DNA from 4 places in the Micromonospora sp. NPDC049047 genome. Region 1 is predicted to be linked to each of the others. Evidence: riboswitches for the same ligand, from Rfam matches in the RefSeq annotation. Region 1 holds a riboswitch; each other region holds the start of a gene.
What was found. A riboswitch is a leader RNA that binds a small molecule or an ion and turns the genes downstream of it on or off. The one in region 1 is predicted to bind cyclic di-AMP.
Positions count from the first base shown of each region.

Region 1 (4,137 bases):
CTTCGGGGTGGCCACCAGGCCGACGGTCCAGCTGGCGGTGGGCGTGGACGCCGGGTTGTGGAACCAGGCCCGCTGCCCCAGGTACCAGATCGCCGTCCAGTCACCCTGCCGGCCGGCCAGCGCGTACGTCTGGCCGGCGGAGGCACGGGCACCGTGGTCGGACACCTCCATCGTGTTCGGGGTGCCGTCGGGGCGCAGCGCGATGTCATTCACAAGCGGCGCGTCCGCGGCCGGTGCGGAGCGCAGCACCACCGCCGAGGAGCCGCGCGGCGCGCACGGCACCCCGGCGGTGACGCAGCCGACGAACGCGGGCTGGTTGGTGGTGAAGTCCGGATCGATCCGGACCAGTCCGGTGGCCGGGGTGCCGGTGTCCAACCGGGGTGCGTGCAGCAGTTCGAAGTAGTGGGTCCAGTCCCAGTACGGACCCGTGTCCCAGTGCATGCCACGGACGGTCGCGGCGGTGGTGCCTGGCACGTTGTCGTGGCCGATGATGTGCTGGCGGTCAAGCGGGATGCCCAGCCGCAGCGCGAGGTGCCGGACCAGTTTCGCCGAGGTCCGGTACATCGCCTCGGTGTACCAGGTGCCCTGCGCCGCGAAGCCCTCGTGCTCCAACCCGACCGACTTGGCGTTGACGTACCAGTTGCCGGCGTGCCAGGCGACGTCCTTGGTCTTCACGTGCTGAGCGATGTGCCCGTCCACCGAGCGCAGCGTGTAGTGCCAGCTCACGTAGGTCGGGTCCTGCACGAGTTGCAGGGTGGTGGCCCAGCTTCCCTCGGTGTCGTGGATGACTATGTACTCGATCTTCTGCCGGGCGGGTCGGTCGGACAGGTCGTGGTTGCCGTAGTCCCCGTCGCCGAACGCCGCGTAGGGCGCCGGAATCCACTCGCAGGAGATGGTCCGGGGGCATTCCAGCCCGTCCGGGCGGGCGAGCCGGCGCAGACCCAGTCGGTCCAGCCAGGAGCGTTGCGGGCGGATCGCCCGGGCCGGCAGCGCGATCCGCTGCCCGTCGTCGGTCACCCGGGACTCTCCGGCGCCGATGGTGGTGAAGACCTCGTCGGCGAAGGCCGCCGCGGCGTCGGCGCTGTCCGCGCCGGCGTAGCGGGCCACCGCGCCGTACCAGCTGGCCGGGTCGGTGCCGGCACCGATCGGCGCGCCCAACTCCCGCTGGTACGACGCCAGCAGCGCGGCACCGCCCCGGATGTTGACGTAGGCGTCGGTGCGCAGCGCGTCGGGGGTCGCGCCGGTGAGCGCGGCGGCGGCGTCCACGGTCTGCAACGCGGCGGCGGGTGGCGCCGGGTCCTCGGCCGGCCGGGGCGCAGGTGCCAGCGCGGTACGGGAGTCGTCGCCGCGCGGGTCCTCGGTGCCGGTGTCGTGGTGGCCGCCCACTGGCAGCGCGGCCACGTGTCGGGCGTCGGTCAGGTGCATGGGGCCGTAACCGCCGCTGGTGCTGGGGGTGCCGGCGTTGCTGTCCCAGCGGGACTCCAGGTAGGAGAGGCCGAGCAGCACGTCGGTCGGTACGCCGTACTCGGCGGCCGCGGCGGCGTACTGCTGCTGGCGGTCGGTCGCGGGTGCGGCAGTGGCGTTGGCAGGTAGCGGGACAGTGGTCGCGGCGGCGACCACGGCGGCCACCGTCGCGGCGAGCAGGGTTGGACGATGCATTGAACCCCCTGTATTGCGCGGGTGAAGGTGAGGTCACCTTCGCGCCGGCCGGGAGTCCGCGTCAATACCTTTCCATCCATCGATCAGTAGGGAAAGAAATTTTCACGTACGGTCGGTGACCCTCTCGGATCGGTACGGAGTGTCACGGCCGCACGGGTTGCGAAGTGGTAACGAGCGTCTCTACTCTGGTCATTCGTCGGCCCGATAGCAGCTCCGTCCAGCCCGGGCGGTAACGGACCGACACCGCCGAGTCGTTTCCGAACGAACCGGGGACCCATGTCCCCCGGGGTGAATCCGCAGCCACTGCGGTAGGGCGCCGACTTCCCGCCCGAACCCGTCAGCTAACCCGGTAGGCGGTCAGGAAGAAGGAGTACGGAACCCCGGTGGCACTCCATGCCCCGCGGCCGTCGTCCGAGCGGTCGGCAGCAGCCGGCCCGACGTCGATCGTGCCGCGTCCACGCTGGTCCCGCTTCACCACCGCGCTCGCCGCACTGGCCGGCGTCGCCGTCGTCCTGACCGGCAGCGCCACGGCGGCCCACGCCGACCCGTCCGTCGCCGAGATCGAGCGCCAGATCGACGCCGACTGGAACAAACTCGAGCCGATCATCGAACAGCACAACGCCACCCGGATCGACCTCGCCGCCAAGCGCAAGCAGGCCGAGGCGCTGGCCGCCCGGATCACCCCGCTTGAGCGTCAGGTCGACGCCGCGATGGACAAGGTCAGTGCCCTGGCCGTGCGCGCCTACAAGGGCGAGAACGTGCTTACCGTCAACGCGGTGCTGGGCAGCCGGTCACCGAGTGAGGTGGTCGGTCAACTCGAACTGCTCGACCGCTTCGCGCACAACCAGCAGCAGGACGTCCGCGAGGTGGCCGACCTGCGCGACCAGTTGGCCGGGCAGAAGGCGCCACTCGACCAGATGGTGGCCCAGTTGACCCGCACCGAGGCGCAACTGGCGGCGAAGAAGAAGCAGATCAACGAGGAGATCGACAAGCTGCAGAAGCTGCGCCTCAAGGTGTACGGCAGCGGTGGTGGCGGTCCGTTGCGCCCGGCTCCCTGCCCCGGCAGCTATCCCGGCGGCGCCGCGGGCACGGCCGTCAAGTTCGCCTGCGCGCAGATCGGCAAGCCCTACGTCTGGGGTGCCGAGGGCCCGAACTCGTACGACTGCTCCGGGCTGATGCTTGCCGCCTGGGCGAAGGCCGGGGTGTCACTGCCGCACAACGCCGCCGCGCAGAGCCGCGTCACCAAGAACGTCAGCAGGGCCGACCTGCGCCCCGGCGACCTGGTCTTCTACTACAGCGACATCCACCACGTCGGCATGTACGTCGGCGGCGGCTGGGTGGTGCACGCCTCGCAGGCCGGTCAACCGATCAAGATGAAGAAGGTCGACGACGGCCCGATCCACAGCTACGGCCGCCCAGGCTGATCGAGGGTGCTGACCGAAGGGCCCGTCGCGATTCGTCGCGGCGGGCCCTCGTCGTCACGGGATCAGCGGGTCGGCCAGGTGCGCCAGTGCTGCCAGGCGCGGCTCGGCGTCGGGCCCCGCTGCCCCTGGTAACGGGATCCGTAGACCGCCGAGCCGTACGGGTGCTCGGCCGGCGAGGAGAGCCGGAAGATGCAGAGCTGCCCGATCTTCATGCCCGGCCAGAGGGTGATCGGCAGGTTCGCCACGTTGGAGAGTTCGAGCGTGACGTGACCGGAGAAGCCGGGGTCGATGAAGCCTGCGGTGGAGTGCGTGAGCAGCCCGAGCCGCCCCAGCGAACTCTTGCCCTCCAGCCGGCCGGCGAGCTGGTCGCCCAGTGAGATGACCTCAAGTGTCGAGGCGAGCACGAACTCCCCGGGGTGCAGCACGAACGGCTCCCCGTCGGGCACCTCGACCGCCGACGTCAGGTCGTCCTGCTGCATCGCCGGGTCGATGTGGGTGTAGAGGTGGTTGTTGAAGACCCGGAACAGCCGGTCCAGCCGTACGTCGATGCTTGAGGGTTGGACCAGGGTGGGCTCGAACGGCTCCAGGCCCAGCGTGCCGGCCTTGATCTCGGAGACCAGGTCGCGGTCGGAGAGCAGCATCGGACCACCATAGCGGCGCTGCCGAAACTGGCCGGATTCGGTGCCGGTGACCAGCGCGTCGAGGTCGCTGCTCGTACATTTGTTCGATAGAATGCTCGCATGGCTTCCTGGTCCGAATTCGCCGCCGACGAGCCCCGACTCGCCGACGGGATCCGCGTTCTCCTCCAGCAGTACGGGCCGGGCTTCGGCTACCTGGCCACCGTCCGCGCCGACGGCGGGCCCCGGGTCCACCCGGTCTCCCCGGTCATCACCGACGAGGGCCTGTTCTGCTTCATCATCGACTCCCCGAAGCGCCGTGACCTCGAACGCGACGGCCGCTACGCGCTGCACTCGTTCCCGCCGGAGGAGAGCGACGACGAGGCGTACGTGGCGGGCCGTGCCCGTCCGGTGACCGATCCGGCGCGTGTCGCCCG
Region 1 is NZ_JBEZEY010000003.1:233,749-237,885, reverse strand. It holds gene AB0B86_RS06735 (N-acetylmuramoyl-L-alanine amidase) at 1-1,659, opposite strand, end outside; cyclic di-AMP (ydaO/yuaA leader) riboswitch at 1,894-2,029, shown strand; gene AB0B86_RS06730 (NlpC/P60 family protein) at 2,043-3,083, shown strand; gene dcd (dCTP deaminase) at 3,146-3,724, opposite strand; gene AB0B86_RS06720 (pyridoxamine 5'-phosphate oxidase family protein) at 3,824-4,137, shown strand, end outside.

Region 2 (4,137 bases), on a different contig from region 1:
GGCGACTGGGGGACCGGCTTCGCGGGTTGGCGCGGCCCGGCCGTGGTGCTCGGTTTCCTGCTGGTGACCCTGCTCCTCGCCGCGCTGCTGCACCGCTACGTGGAAACCCCGATGATGCGCCGGCTCGCACCGCGCCGTCCGGCCCGATCGGCGTCCATCCCCGGACAACGCACCGCCGCGACGCGGACCAGCGGCACCGCCGCGACCCGGACCAGCGGCACCGTCGCGACGCGGACCAGCGGCACCGCCGCGACGCGGACCAGCGGCACCGCCGCCGAGACCGACGGCGCGGGGACCCGGACCGAGGCCGACGGGCCCGACCAGACCGGCAGCCGATCAACGTACGCGGACACCCGCTGACGCCGTCCGACCTGGTCAACGGGTGCGGCGGCGCGTCGACACGCCCGTGGTCGATGCGCCACTGTCGGCACGACGGTAGCGTGGTGACGTGCTTCCGGTCGCGCTCACCTGTCCGCTGTGGTGGGTGGCGCGCTTGACGACCCGGGTGCTGACCAGCCTCGCCGTCGTCGCGGCCCTGGCGCTCGGCGCCGGTCCGGCCTCGGCCGCCGCGCCAACGTCGCACCCCGGCGTCACGTCGAGCGTGACCGCCGGGTCGCACCCGAGCGCCGCATCGAGCGTGCGCGTCGTGTCGGGTGCGGGTGCCGCCGAGGAGGCCCTCCCGGCCTGGTCGCTCGACGCGCAGCCGACGCTCCCCGAGGGTCTGGGTGCCGCCGCGACCGCCGCGCTGCCGGTGCGCCTGGCCGGGCCCGACCGGCGGTCCCTCGTCGACGCCTCCAGCGGTAGGACACCCCGGGGTCCACCCGGGCGCTGAGCCACCGGGGCAGGCGCCCCGTCGCCGCACCCTGTCGATCCACCAGCTCCGCCTTCCCGCCGATCCGTGGCCCGCCGTGGCCCGCTGGCCGGCGGGGCTCCCCATCGCTCTGTTTCCTCCGCGAGGTGCCGACCATGGAGACCGCCGTCTTCTACCAGTTCGTAACCGAGGTGCCGCAGGCCGCTGCGATCTGGTCGGCCCTGCTCCTGCTCGCGCTGGGCGTGCTGGCCGTGCTTGTCGCCCGGCCCGAACGGGACCGGCCCACCGACGACCCGTCCCCGGCCGCACCGACGGCGCGCGAGGTGGCCGCGGCCGAACTCCTCGACAGACGCCGGTACGCCGAGGAGGTCGCCGTCGCCGCCGCTGGCGCGGCCAGGACGGCCCAGCGGCGACGCGATGCCTGGCTGACCAGTCAGGAAGCTGTGGAACGCGCCTGGACGCGGTACGACGAGGCGGACACGGCCGCCCGCCGCTTCGCGGGTTGCGGGGCGCTACCCACCCCGGACACCCCCCGCACCCCCGCTGAGTACGCCGCCCGGGAGCGCTACCTGCACCGCGCGGCGATGGCGGCGTACTGGCGTGGCGACCTGAGCATGGCCCAGCTCAGCGATGTGTTCGGACACCGGCGGGGCTGGGACCCCCGGCGGCACCCGGTCGAGCAGGAAGCGCTGCTCAGTCGGTCGATCCGGGAGGAGAGACGGGCCGACTACCAGGCCGCCGCCGACGCGGAGCGGGCCCTGTGGCGGGCTGCGGAGTTGGCCGCCGAGTCGGCGCGCAGCCTTGCCGAGGAGGCCGCAGCGGCAGCGGCCCGGCTGCGGCCGAGTCGGGCGCCCGCGCGCCGGCTGGTCCGCGGGGCGGTGCGTCCCGCCGTCGTGGCACGCTGGCGCCCAGCCCGTGTGGGTTGAGCCCGATCCGTTATGTGAGCCCGCTCACGGGATTCCAGAATCGGGCGTCCGGCACGTTCGGCTCGATTGTTCACGGCGTTCTGGCCGCACTCTCGGCGACCTGTCCGGTTGTGGCCCGTAGGCGTCGCCGTAACCGCTTGTCCCATCGAGTCACGTCATCGGCAATACGCGCAGAAATTGCCGTGCAGTTTCGGGTTTACGCAGGTGGGCCTGGCTTGGCACCGTGTGGTTGGGCCAGTAGTGTCGTCCCGTCCGGTGCGGTAATCGATCGCAAGACGCGACGCCGCGCCGACCCGCTCAATCGTGATGAACGAACCGGGGACCCATCAGTAAGTCCGGGGTGAATCCGCGAGCATCGGCCCGCGGTAGGGCGATCTTCCCGCCCGAATCCGTCAGCTAACCCGGTAGGCGGTGTCGGAAGGAGTTCCATTCTCGTGCAGCACCTCCCCACCCCTCGGCTGTTCCCTCGCCTCCACGGCGCAGCGGTGCCCCCGCTCATTCGTCAAGCGACGGTGAGCTGACCCCCGGGTCATCGCCTAACCGCCCGGCCCCGCCGGGCGTCCCCTGAGCGGTTCACCATCCGCGGACCACAGTCCGCGCGCTGGCGCCTGCCCGGATGCCGGTCCGGCCCCCGGTGTGCCGCTCTCCCCCCGACCGTGGAGGACCCCGTGAAGCACACCCTGCAGCGTCAGCTCCGTCGCATCGCGACCGAGCGCCCGTACCAGATCATCGCCGCCTCCGCCGCGGCCCTCGTGATCGCCGGCACCACCGGCACCCTGCTCACCACCGCCGACGACGCGCCGGCCGACCAGCGCACCGCGACCACAGTCGCCGAGCTGCGCAGCGACGTCGCCGCCTCCCGTGGCGAGGTGCGCGACGCCTCCCCGTCGGCCACCGCAGCGCCGACAAGCGCCGCCCCGGCCACCAGCGCCGCCGCGCCCGCCGCCAAGGCCACGAGCAACCCGGACCTCACCCGTAAGCCGACGCCGCCGAAGCCGCCCGCGACCAAGGTGCTCGACTACGAGTACCAGGCGCAGAACACCTACTACAACTGCGGTCCGGCGGCCACCCGTAACGCGCTCAGCGCCGCCGGGATCGACCGTACCCAGGAGGAACTCGGCGCCGAGCTGGGCACCACCGAGATGGGCACCAACTCGGCCGAGGACACCACCCGGGTGCTCAACGCCGAGGTGAAGGGCTCCCCGTACCGGACCCGGATGTTCGCCGGCGCGCCCAGCCCGGCGCAGATGGACCGCCTCCAGGCCGATGTCGTCAAGGCCATCACCGACGGCCGGGGCGTTGTCGCGAACGTCGTCGGCGACGCCACCGACACCGACGGCGGCTGGCACTCCTACGGCGGCGGGCACTACATCGCCGTCGTGGGTTACAAGGACAACGGCCGTACGGTGCGCATCGCCGACTCGGCCAACGCTGCCGACCCGTCGTACTGGATCACCACCATCGACCTGGCCAACTGGATCGCCAGCCGGGGCTACTCCGCCTGACCCGGGCACGCTGGACCGCAGCGGGCGCCGTCCCCCACAAGGGGCCGGCGCCCGCTGCGTCTTCCACGGCGGTCCGCGGTACGCCCCGTCGACGACTCTCGTACCGGGCCGGGAACCGTGGGAGACTGCGGCCGTGGTGGATGAATCGGGTGGTCACGCCGGTCGAGGGCCGGTCCTGCTGCTGTTGCACGGGATGGGCGCGACCGGTGACGTGTGGTTGCCCTGGGCGCCGCATCTGGCCCACCACTGGCCCGGTCGGTGGCTGGCACCGGACCTCGCCGGTCACGGCTGGGCGTCGCCGCTGCCGTCGTACTCCTTCGCCGGCTTCGCCCAGCGGATCGCGCAGGCACTCGCCCCCGACGACCGGCTCGTCGTGCTCGGGCACTCGCTGGGTGGCGTGGTCGGCCTCGCGTTGGCCGCGCGCGACGCCGGGATGCCGGTGGACGCGGTGGTCGGGTTGGGCATCAAGGCGCTCTGGTCACCAGCCGAGCTGGAACATGCCGCTGAGCTGGCCGCCCGCCCGGTGAGCTGGTTCGCCAGCCGTACCGAGGCGGCCCGTCGCTACCTGCGCGTCTCCGGGCTGACCGGTCTGCTCCCGCCGGACCATCCGGTGGTGGACGCCGGCCTTCGTCAGGTCGACGGTCGCTGGCGTCTGGCCATGGACCCGACCGCGTTCGCCGTCGGCGAGCCCGACCTGGCCGCGCTGCTCGCGGCCACCGACGTGCCGGTGGTGCTGGCGCGCGGCGAGCACGACCCGATGGTCACCGACGAACAACTCAAGGAGTACGGCGTACCGGTCGCCACGTTGCCCGGGCTCGGGCACAACGCTCACGTGGAGGACCCAGCGGCCGTGTTGGCGCTGCTCGACCCGTACCGCTGAGCGTCCCGGGGCGGG
Region 2 is NZ_JBEZEY010000019.1:117,267-121,403, reverse strand. It holds gene AB0B86_RS25525 (acyltransferase) at 1-360, shown strand, start outside; gene AB0B86_RS25520 (hypothetical protein) at 449-832, shown strand; gene AB0B86_RS25515 (hypothetical protein) at 967-1,737, shown strand; cyclic di-AMP (ydaO/yuaA leader) riboswitch at 2,022-2,163, shown strand; gene AB0B86_RS25510 (C39 family peptidase) at 2,394-3,242, shown strand; gene AB0B86_RS25505 (alpha/beta fold hydrolase) at 3,376-4,122, shown strand.
Region 2: it holds a riboswitch for cyclic di-AMP, as region 1 does, so the genes downstream of both, AB0B86_RS25510 (C39 family peptidase) here and AB0B86_RS06730 (NlpC/P60 family protein) in region 1, are expected to answer to the same signal.

Region 3 (4,137 bases), on a different contig from region 1:
CGCCCGCCGGAGCCCTGGGCCTGCGCGACCATCCGCTGGATGCCGGCGAGGGCGGTCTGCTCACCCACCGCCTCCACCCGGACCCGGATCGCCGAGTCGGTGGCGACGGTGCCGGCCACCACCCGGTCACCTGTCGACCGCGCGACCGGTCGCGACTCGCCAGTGATCATCGACTCGTCCAGTTCGGCGCCACCGCCGACGACCCGGCCGTCCGCCGGCACCCGACCCCCCGGCCGGACCAGCACCACGTCGTCGAGCCGCAGCACGGTCACCGGCACCACCTCGATCCGGCCGTCCGCCGCCACCCGTTCCGCCTCGTCCGGCAGCAGCGCGGCCAGCGCCGCCAGCGCCCCCCGGGCCTGCCCGATGGCCTTCATCTCCTGCCAGTGCCCGAGCAGCATGATGGTGACCAGCGCTGCCAACTCCCACCAGAAGTCCAGGTCGAAGGCACCCAGGCTGGTGGCCAGGGACGCGGTGTAGGCGACGGTGATCGCCATCGCGACGAGCAGCATCATCCCGGGCGCCCGGTCGCGCACCTCCCGGATCGCACCGACCAGGAACGGCCAACCGCCCCACCAGAACACCACCGAGCCGAGCACCGGCCCCACCCAGGAGCCAGCGCCTCCGGCCAGGCCCAGCCGATCCGACACGAGGTGACTCGTCAGCACCACCGGGACGGTGAGCACCAGGCAGACCCAGAACCGGCGGCGGAACATGGCAGGATCGTGCCCGGCGTGCTTGTCGTGTCCGGCGTGCTTTTCGTGCGGCACGGGTGCAGCGCGCTGTGGGTGCTCGGGTGGGGTCGGAGCGGACATGCTTCCAACATGCCGGCCCGACGGCCACCACGCGGGCGGTTCGGCCGCTCGACGCTCCGGCGCGCCCGGCAACCTCCCGGTGGGCTGACTAGCATCTCCCATGATCGCCCTGCGCATGCCGCCGCACATCCGGACGCCGCGACGGCGTGGTGACGCGGCCGACCGGCCGCGCACTGACCGTCAGTGATCAGGCGGTCGGCAGGCAGCGAACCGCACCGCCGTCCGGCGCGTTCGCGTCGAAACGGTGAACCGCGCGGCCCGCTGACACGTATCCCGCACCGGATCGTTGGGAGTCTCGACTTGGGTTCCGACCACGCCCGTCCCGCGCCGTCCGCCCCGCCCCGGGTGCGACGGATCCTCGTCGTGACGGTGGTGCCCCTCTTCGTCGCCACAGTGCTCGCCGCGGCACTGCTCTGGCCGCGCGGAGGAGCGACGCAGACCGACGGAGGAGCGGACGTGCCGCGCTACGCCGGCACGGTGACCCGCGTGGTGACCGAGCCGTGCCCGCCGCTGCCGTCGAGCCCCGAGGACACACCCAGGACCGGCGCCGGGCCGTGCGGCACTGTCGACGTCCGGGTGGACGACGGCCCCGCCGCCGGCCAGCAGGTGCGGACACCGGTGCCCGACGGTCCGGGCGCACCACGGGTGGACGTCGGCGACGAGGTCATCCTGGTCCAGTTGACCGACCCTACCGATCCCGCCACCAGCAACTGGAACATCGCCGAGCACCAGCGCGGCACTCCCCTCGTGTGGCTGGCGGTGGTCTTCGCTGCCGCGATCGTCGCGTTCGGCCGGTGGCGGGGGCTGGCCGCGCTCGGCGGGTTGGCGGCCAGCTTCGCCATCCTGCTCACCTTCGTACTGCCGGGCATCGGTGCCGGCAGATCACCGCTGCTGGTGGCGGTGGTCGGCGCCGCCCTGATCATGTTCGTGGTGCTCTATCTGACCCACGGCGTCACCGCGCAGACCTCGGTCGCGGTGCTCGGCACCCTGGGCAGCCTGGTACTGACCGGCGCGCTCGCCACCATCGCCACCGCGGCGACCCACCTCACCGGCTTCGGCAGTGAGGAGGCGACGACACTGTCGATGTTCCAGGGTGACGTGGACCTGCACGGCCTGCTGCTCGCCGGGATCATCATCGGTTCGCTCGGGGTGCTCGACGACGTGACGGTCACCCAGGCCGCCACCGTCACCGAGTTGGCGAACGCCAATCCCGGGCTGACCCGGATACAGCTGTACCGGGCGGCGACCCGCGTCGGCCGCGCGCACATCGCCTCCACCGTCAACACCATCGTGTTGGCGTACGCGGGCGCGTCGCTGCCCCTCCTGCTCCTGCTCACCGCCGACTCGCGGCCGATCGGGCAGATTCTCACGAGCGAGTTCCTCGCGCAGGAAATCGTCCGCAGCGCGGTCGCCACACTCGGGCTGATCGCCGCCGTGCCACTGACCACCGGGCTGGCCGCGATCGTGACCACGGCCGGACGTGTCGACGCCACGCCGCCGGGCGACGCCCCCGGGCCGCGCCCCCAACCGGACCCGGCGGAGGCACTTGCCGCCCTCAACGCGCCGCGGACGGCGCGATCCGACGAGCCGGACGAGACGCGGACCCGGCCCGCATCCACCGCCACCGACGGGTGGCCGGAGTCGAACAGGAGCACGGATACGGCATGGTGACACTCCTCAGCGTGACCAGATCGGGTCTCCCCCCTGAGAACCGCGTCACTGGTTACCAAACGCTATGGCGAAATGACACTTTTGGTCGGCATCCAGGCGTAGCTCACCGAGTCGACTCTCGGGTAACCTCGCTGCCGGTTACCGATGAAGGCGCGAAGCGGCGCCTGCGGTGCCACCGCCCAATCGCCAACCGGCGAGCCGGGGACCCAGGTGTGTGGGGTGAATCCGCGTCAGCGGTAGGGGCCACTTCCGCCCCGAACCCGTCAGCTAACCCGGTCGGCGGTCGAGGGAAGGGAACATTGTGACGGCACCCCTACGCCGCTGGTTGACACCCGTGGTGGCCGTGATCGCCGCACTGACCGTGCTCGCCGGGCCTCTCCCGGCCCACGCCGCTCCGACGACCCCCACACCATCCGGGCACGAGGAGGACGACGAGCCCAAGCTCATCACCGACCTCATCGAGCAGGTCAACCGCGACTACTCCGCCGCCAAGTCCAAGCTGGACAAATCCAAGAAGCGGCAGTTGGAGTTGGCGCTGGAGGTGGACCGGGCCAAGGCCGACCTGGACGCACTGACACCACAGGTCGGGCAGATCGCCGCCCAGTCGTACCGGACCGGTCGGATCGGCGCGCTCGCGATGCTGCTGGAGAGCGACGCCCCGGACACGTTCGTCCAGCGCGCCGCGATGCTCGACGAGATCAACATGGTGAACGAGAACAAGCTCGCCGAGGTCAACGCGGCGAAGTCCCGCGCCGAGCAGGCCAAACTGCTCCTCGACACCGAGGTCCGGGAGCAGCAGAAGCAGACCGCCGTGATGGCCAAGCGCAAGAGCGAGGCCGACAAGGCGCTCGCCCTGGTCGGCGGCAAGGGCTTCACCGGCGGCCTGGTCGACGCCACCTCGAAGGTCGCCAAGATCGGCCCGGGTCGCACCGCCGACGGTGACTGGAAGCCGCAGTCCTGCAGCGAGAAGGACCCGACCACGTCCGGTTGCGTCACGCCGCGGACGCTGCACGCGTACAAGGAAGTCAAGGCCGCCGGATTCAACCGGTTCGTCGGCTGTCACCGCAACGGTGGACCGTACGAGCACCCGAAGGGCCGCGCCTGCGACTGGTCGTTGCAGAAGAGCGGCTTCAGCCCGTGGCACAACAACGACACCCGGATGTACGGCAACAACGTGGCCGCGTTCCTCATCCGCAACGCCGACCGGCTCGGCATCTACTACGTGATCTGGAACCGGCAGATCTGGTTCCCGGCGACCGGCTGGAAGTCCTACAGCGGACCGTCGAACCACACCGACCACGTACACATGTCGATGCTCTGACCCGCGCCACCTGTTGCCGAGGGCCGCTCCGCGTACTGCGGGGCGGCCCTCGGCAGGTCAGGCGGCAGCAGCCGGGTCAGCCGACCCGGCCGGCACGCCGAGCGTCGCGAAGCCGGCCGGCACGGCGGCCACCGGGCGCACCACTCCGGCGGCGAGCCGGTACGACACGCCCACCACAGCGCAGCGCCCCCGCTCCACCTCGGCGGCCAGCACCGGCGACTGCCGGAGCAACGTCTCGACGGTCTGCGCGATGTGGATGTCGACGATGCCGTCGATGTCGTCCACGCCCTCGGCCTCGGCCCGACGCAGACTGGGCAGCACTGCATCTAC
Region 3 is NZ_JBEZEY010000002.1:301,160-305,296, reverse strand. It holds gene AB0B86_RS04410 (copper-translocating P-type ATPase) at 1-716, opposite strand, end outside; gene AB0B86_RS04405 (YibE/F family protein) at 1,116-2,486, shown strand; cyclic di-AMP (ydaO/yuaA leader) riboswitch at 2,653-2,783, shown strand; gene AB0B86_RS04400 (hypothetical protein) at 2,788-3,807, shown strand; gene AB0B86_RS04395 (carbonic anhydrase) at 3,865-4,137, opposite strand, start outside.
Region 3: it holds a riboswitch for cyclic di-AMP, as region 1 does, so the genes downstream of both, AB0B86_RS04400 (hypothetical protein) here and AB0B86_RS06730 (NlpC/P60 family protein) in region 1, are expected to answer to the same signal.

Region 4 (4,137 bases), on a different contig from region 1:
GGGACTCCTGCACGATCCGGTACGCGGCGACCCCGACGTCCGCGGGTGGCGCGAACGGCGACGGGGAGGCACCCCCGAACGGCGTCCCGGAGGCGACCTCGAGGACGGCGTCGAGGCCGGTGGCGCGGACACGGTCGACAAGGACGGGGAGCTGGGCCAGTCCCGGCTGGTCGAACGGTTCGTCGGCGGGTTCACGCAGGCTGCCGACCGCGCGGCGCAGCTGGGTGGCCGCGTCCCTGCCGGTGGCCGCGATGGCGGCGAACGCGGCGTCGGCGCGTTCGGGTTGGTCGCGCACCAGCAGCGGCCCCGCCTCCGCCTGCACGACCATGACGCCGACCGCGTGGGTGAGGATGTCGTGCAGGTCGCGGGCGATCCGGGCGCGTTCGCGCAGCACTGCCGCCGCGAGGTCACCGGCGACGCGGCGATCCCGTTCGGCGCGGGCCTGGGCGTGGGTACGCCGGGCCCGGGCGCTGGTCCCCAGGGCGTACGAGAAGAGGTAGGCGACCGACAGGTAGCGCAGCACCTCCACGTCCGGGTGCGGATACAGCAGCGAGAACAGCAGGCCGGCGGCGGTGAGCACGATGCCGAGCAGGCGGACCGCAAGCGAGGATCGCGCCGCGAACGTGTAGACGCAGACGAGGGGGCCGACCGGCAGCAGCGGGGGCGCGCCGAGCGAGGCCGAGACCGTCGTGGCGACCCCCACCACGACGGCGACCGGGACCAGCGCGCGGTCCCGCCACAGCACCGGGACCGAGGACGCGACCGCCAGCGGCAGCACCCACCAGGCGGGTGGCCCGTCGGCCACGGCCGGCAGCACTGTCGCGGCGACGGCGGCCACCGTGACAGCGAGATTGACGTACCGCTTCACGTCGGCAGTATCGTCCGGCCCGGTTCCTCCGCGCCTCCCTCCACAGGACCAGAACACCTCCACCGCGTACGGCGATCCGCACCGGCCAACCCTCGCCACACGATTGGCGCATGATGACGATCGTCGCCGCGCTCCTCAGTGGCCTGCTCTGGCTCGGCGGGTGCGGGCTGCACCCCGTTGCCGCGTTGACCTGGCTCGCCCCGATCCCGCTGATCCTCGCCTCGGTGCGGGTACGCCGGAGGACCGCGCTCGGCGCGACGATCCTCGCCTGGTCGATCGGGCAGCTCGACATGGTCGGGTACTACCACGGCACCCTGGGCCTTCCGGTCCCCGCGGTCGCCGCCGTGCTCGGCCTCGGCCTCGGCCTGGCGGCCGGCACGGTAGTGCTCGCCCGTGCCCTGCTGCTGCGGGGGCGAACCGTGCGCGCCGTCCTCACCGTGCCGGCACTGTGGGTGCTCGGCGAGTACGCGGCGTCGCACCTGTTCCCGCAGGGGGCGTGGTGGAGTCTCGCCTACACGCAGGCCGACGTCCGGCCGGTCATCCAGCTGACCGCGCTCACCGGCGTCTGGGGCGTCACCTACCTGCTGCTCGCCGTCCCGATCGCTGTCGCCGCCGTGCTCGGCAGCGCACTGCCAACAGGCACCGGCCGGCTCGACCGCACCGCCCTCGCCTGCCTGCTCGCCCTCCTGCTCGGCGCCGGCGGGTGGTCGGCCTGGTCACTGGGTCGTTCAGCCGACCCGGCCGAGCCGCTTACCGTCGGTCTGCTCGCCCTGCGGCAGTCCACGGACGGGCTCCCGATCGACGAACCGTCCGGCCGGGACCTGCTCGCCCGGTACGCCGCGCGGGTGGCGGACCTGACCGCCCGTGGGGCACGGATCGTGGTGCTGCCGGAGAAGGTGTTCGCCGTGACGGACACGACCCTGCCCCTGCTCGTGGACGCGCTGCGGCAGGCCGGGGCCCAGATCGTCGTCGGCACGGTGCTGTGGCGGGCCGGCACGGCCAGCAACGTCGCGCTGGTGCTGGACCCGGATGGCGGCGTCACGACGTACCAGAAACAGCATCTGGTCCCCGGCCTGGAGGAGTGGCTGACGCCGGGCGACGACGACGTCATCGTGAACGGGCGGTTCGGCGTTGCCATCTGCAAGGACCTCGACTATCCCGGCCTGGTCCGGCGGTATCGGGCGGAGGGCGCCTCGGTGCTGCTCGTCCCCGCCCTGGACTTCACCTCCGACGGTTGGCTGCACGGTCGCATCGCAATGGTCCGGGGTGTGGAGAACGGAATCACAGTGGTCCGCGCCGCCGAGTTGGGCCGGCTGACGGTAAGCGACGGCGGCGGCAGACTGCTGGGTGACGTCAGCGCCGGTGACGCGGAGTTGCTGGTAACGGCCGCTCCGACCACCGGATGGGGCACTGTCTACTCGCGTACGGGAGATTGGTTTCCGTTGTTGTCCCTGGTCTTGTTGGTCGTCGCCGTCGAGGGGTCGGCGTCTGGCTCCAGGAGGACAGCTGATCGCAAACGGTCCATGGTGGTCACTGCACAGAGTCACCAGGCCCGCAACCGCTGAGCGGACTCTCCAGCGTGCCCCGGTGAAGAAGTTCACAGGGGTTGGGCGATCGTCACCGACCGTGCCTAACGTCGGTCGGGTTCGCCAACGCGGACACCACGGCCGGCAACGCCAAATCCTGCCCCCGGTCGTCGGAACCCAGTCACCGGGCAGGAGCGGGGGACCCACACGTTCCTCGGTGCATGTCACCTCGGGGTGAAGCCGCCACCGTGCGGCCGGGCTCCTCGGCCCGAACCCGACAGCTCACCTCGCCGGCGTGGAGGAAGCTCACATGACGTCTGTCTACACCCCCCGTCATCGACGGGTCACCACCCGCCGCCTCGCCGTCGGCACCCTGGCTGTCGGTGCGGTCACCGGCGCCGTCGCCCTCTTCGGGCCGGCCGCCCCGGCGCAGGCCGCGGTCAACTGGGACGCGATCGCCAAGTGCGAGTCCGGCGGCAACTGGAAGATCAACACCGGGAACGGCTACTACGGCGGACTGCAGTTCTCCCAGAGCACCTGGGCCGGTTACGGCGGCAAGAAGTACGCCGCCCGCGCCGACCTGGCCAGCCGCGGCGAGCAGATCGCGATCGCCGAGAAGGTACTCGACGGGCAGGGCATCGGCGCCTGGCCGACCTGCGGCAAGAAGGGCGGATCGACCGGCGGCTCGGCCACGAAGTCGACCAAGCCCACCACCAAGTCGACCAAGCCCACCACCAAGTCGACCAAGCCCACCACGAAGTCGACCAAGCCCACCGAGCGGCCGTCGCGCGGCGAGCAGCCGGCGACCCGCAGCCACGAACGCACCGCGCCGACCACCGGCGGCCAGACGTACCTGGTCAAGCCGGGGGACACCCTGTCGGAGATCGCTGACGGCCACCGGGTGACCGGCGGTTGGCAGGCGCTGTACGAGCACAACCGGCAGCTGATCGGGGCCGACCCGGGCCTGATCTTCCCGGGTCAGCGGCTCAGCCTCTGATCGTTTCCCGACGCAGCGGCTCAGCCTCTGACGGATGACACGCGAACGCTCGGCCGGATCACCGGCCGAGCGTTCGTGCGTGTGATGCCAATCAGCCCCGCGCGCTCGTACCCCCGGGGGAAGGCCGTCACGCCGCGGACGCGGACGCCTTCGGCCCTCGGTGCGACGTGACCGGACCGGCGTTCCAGCCCCACCGGGGAGCCGGTGCGCTGCTCTCCCCGGACCAACCCGTGCCGCCCTCCTCGCTGTCGCCGCCGTCGGTGGTCGTCTCGACCGGGGCGGGTGTGCTGCGGGCCAGGCGTATCGACTGCTCGGCGCCGGCGCGGGCCGCACAGGGCCAGGACTGCCCGGCGCACTGGAGGTTGCGGCAGTGACCCTCGTCGTCCGGCTCGTGGGCGCTCAGCACATCGATCGCCAACTGCCAGAGCAGCGGGTCGGTCACGTCGTGCGGGCGCTCGGCGTTGCGGCTCACTCGGTTGCTGGTGTCGTCGGACATGCTGGGTCCCCCCTTGTCAGGCTGTACCCCCCAAGGGTCACCCGTCAGCCGCCGGCTAAACCGCCGACCTGCTGTGATGTGTCTCCGATCGCACCTCTTCGGATGGACACCGCACGCAGATCGGTCAATCCGGCAGCAGCGGCATCTCGACGCCCGGCTCCCGGCCGAGCAGCACCGCCCGGGTGAGCGCCGCCGATCCGAACCGGTCGCGGACCGCGTCCACAGCGGCGTCCAGCTCCGCACCCGGGTC
Region 4 is NZ_JBEZEY010000031.1:41,786-45,922, forward strand. It holds gene AB0B86_RS31415 (histidine kinase) at 1-868, opposite strand, end outside; gene AB0B86_RS31420 (nitrilase-related carbon-nitrogen hydrolase) at 979-2,433, shown strand; cyclic di-AMP (ydaO/yuaA leader) riboswitch at 2,533-2,705, shown strand; gene AB0B86_RS31425 (transglycosylase family protein) at 2,705-3,391, shown strand; gene AB0B86_RS31430 (hypothetical protein) at 3,519-3,887, opposite strand; gene dinB (DNA polymerase IV) at 4,012-4,137, opposite strand, start outside.
Region 4: it holds a riboswitch for cyclic di-AMP, as region 1 does, so the genes downstream of both, AB0B86_RS31425 (transglycosylase family protein) here and AB0B86_RS06730 (NlpC/P60 family protein) in region 1, are expected to answer to the same signal.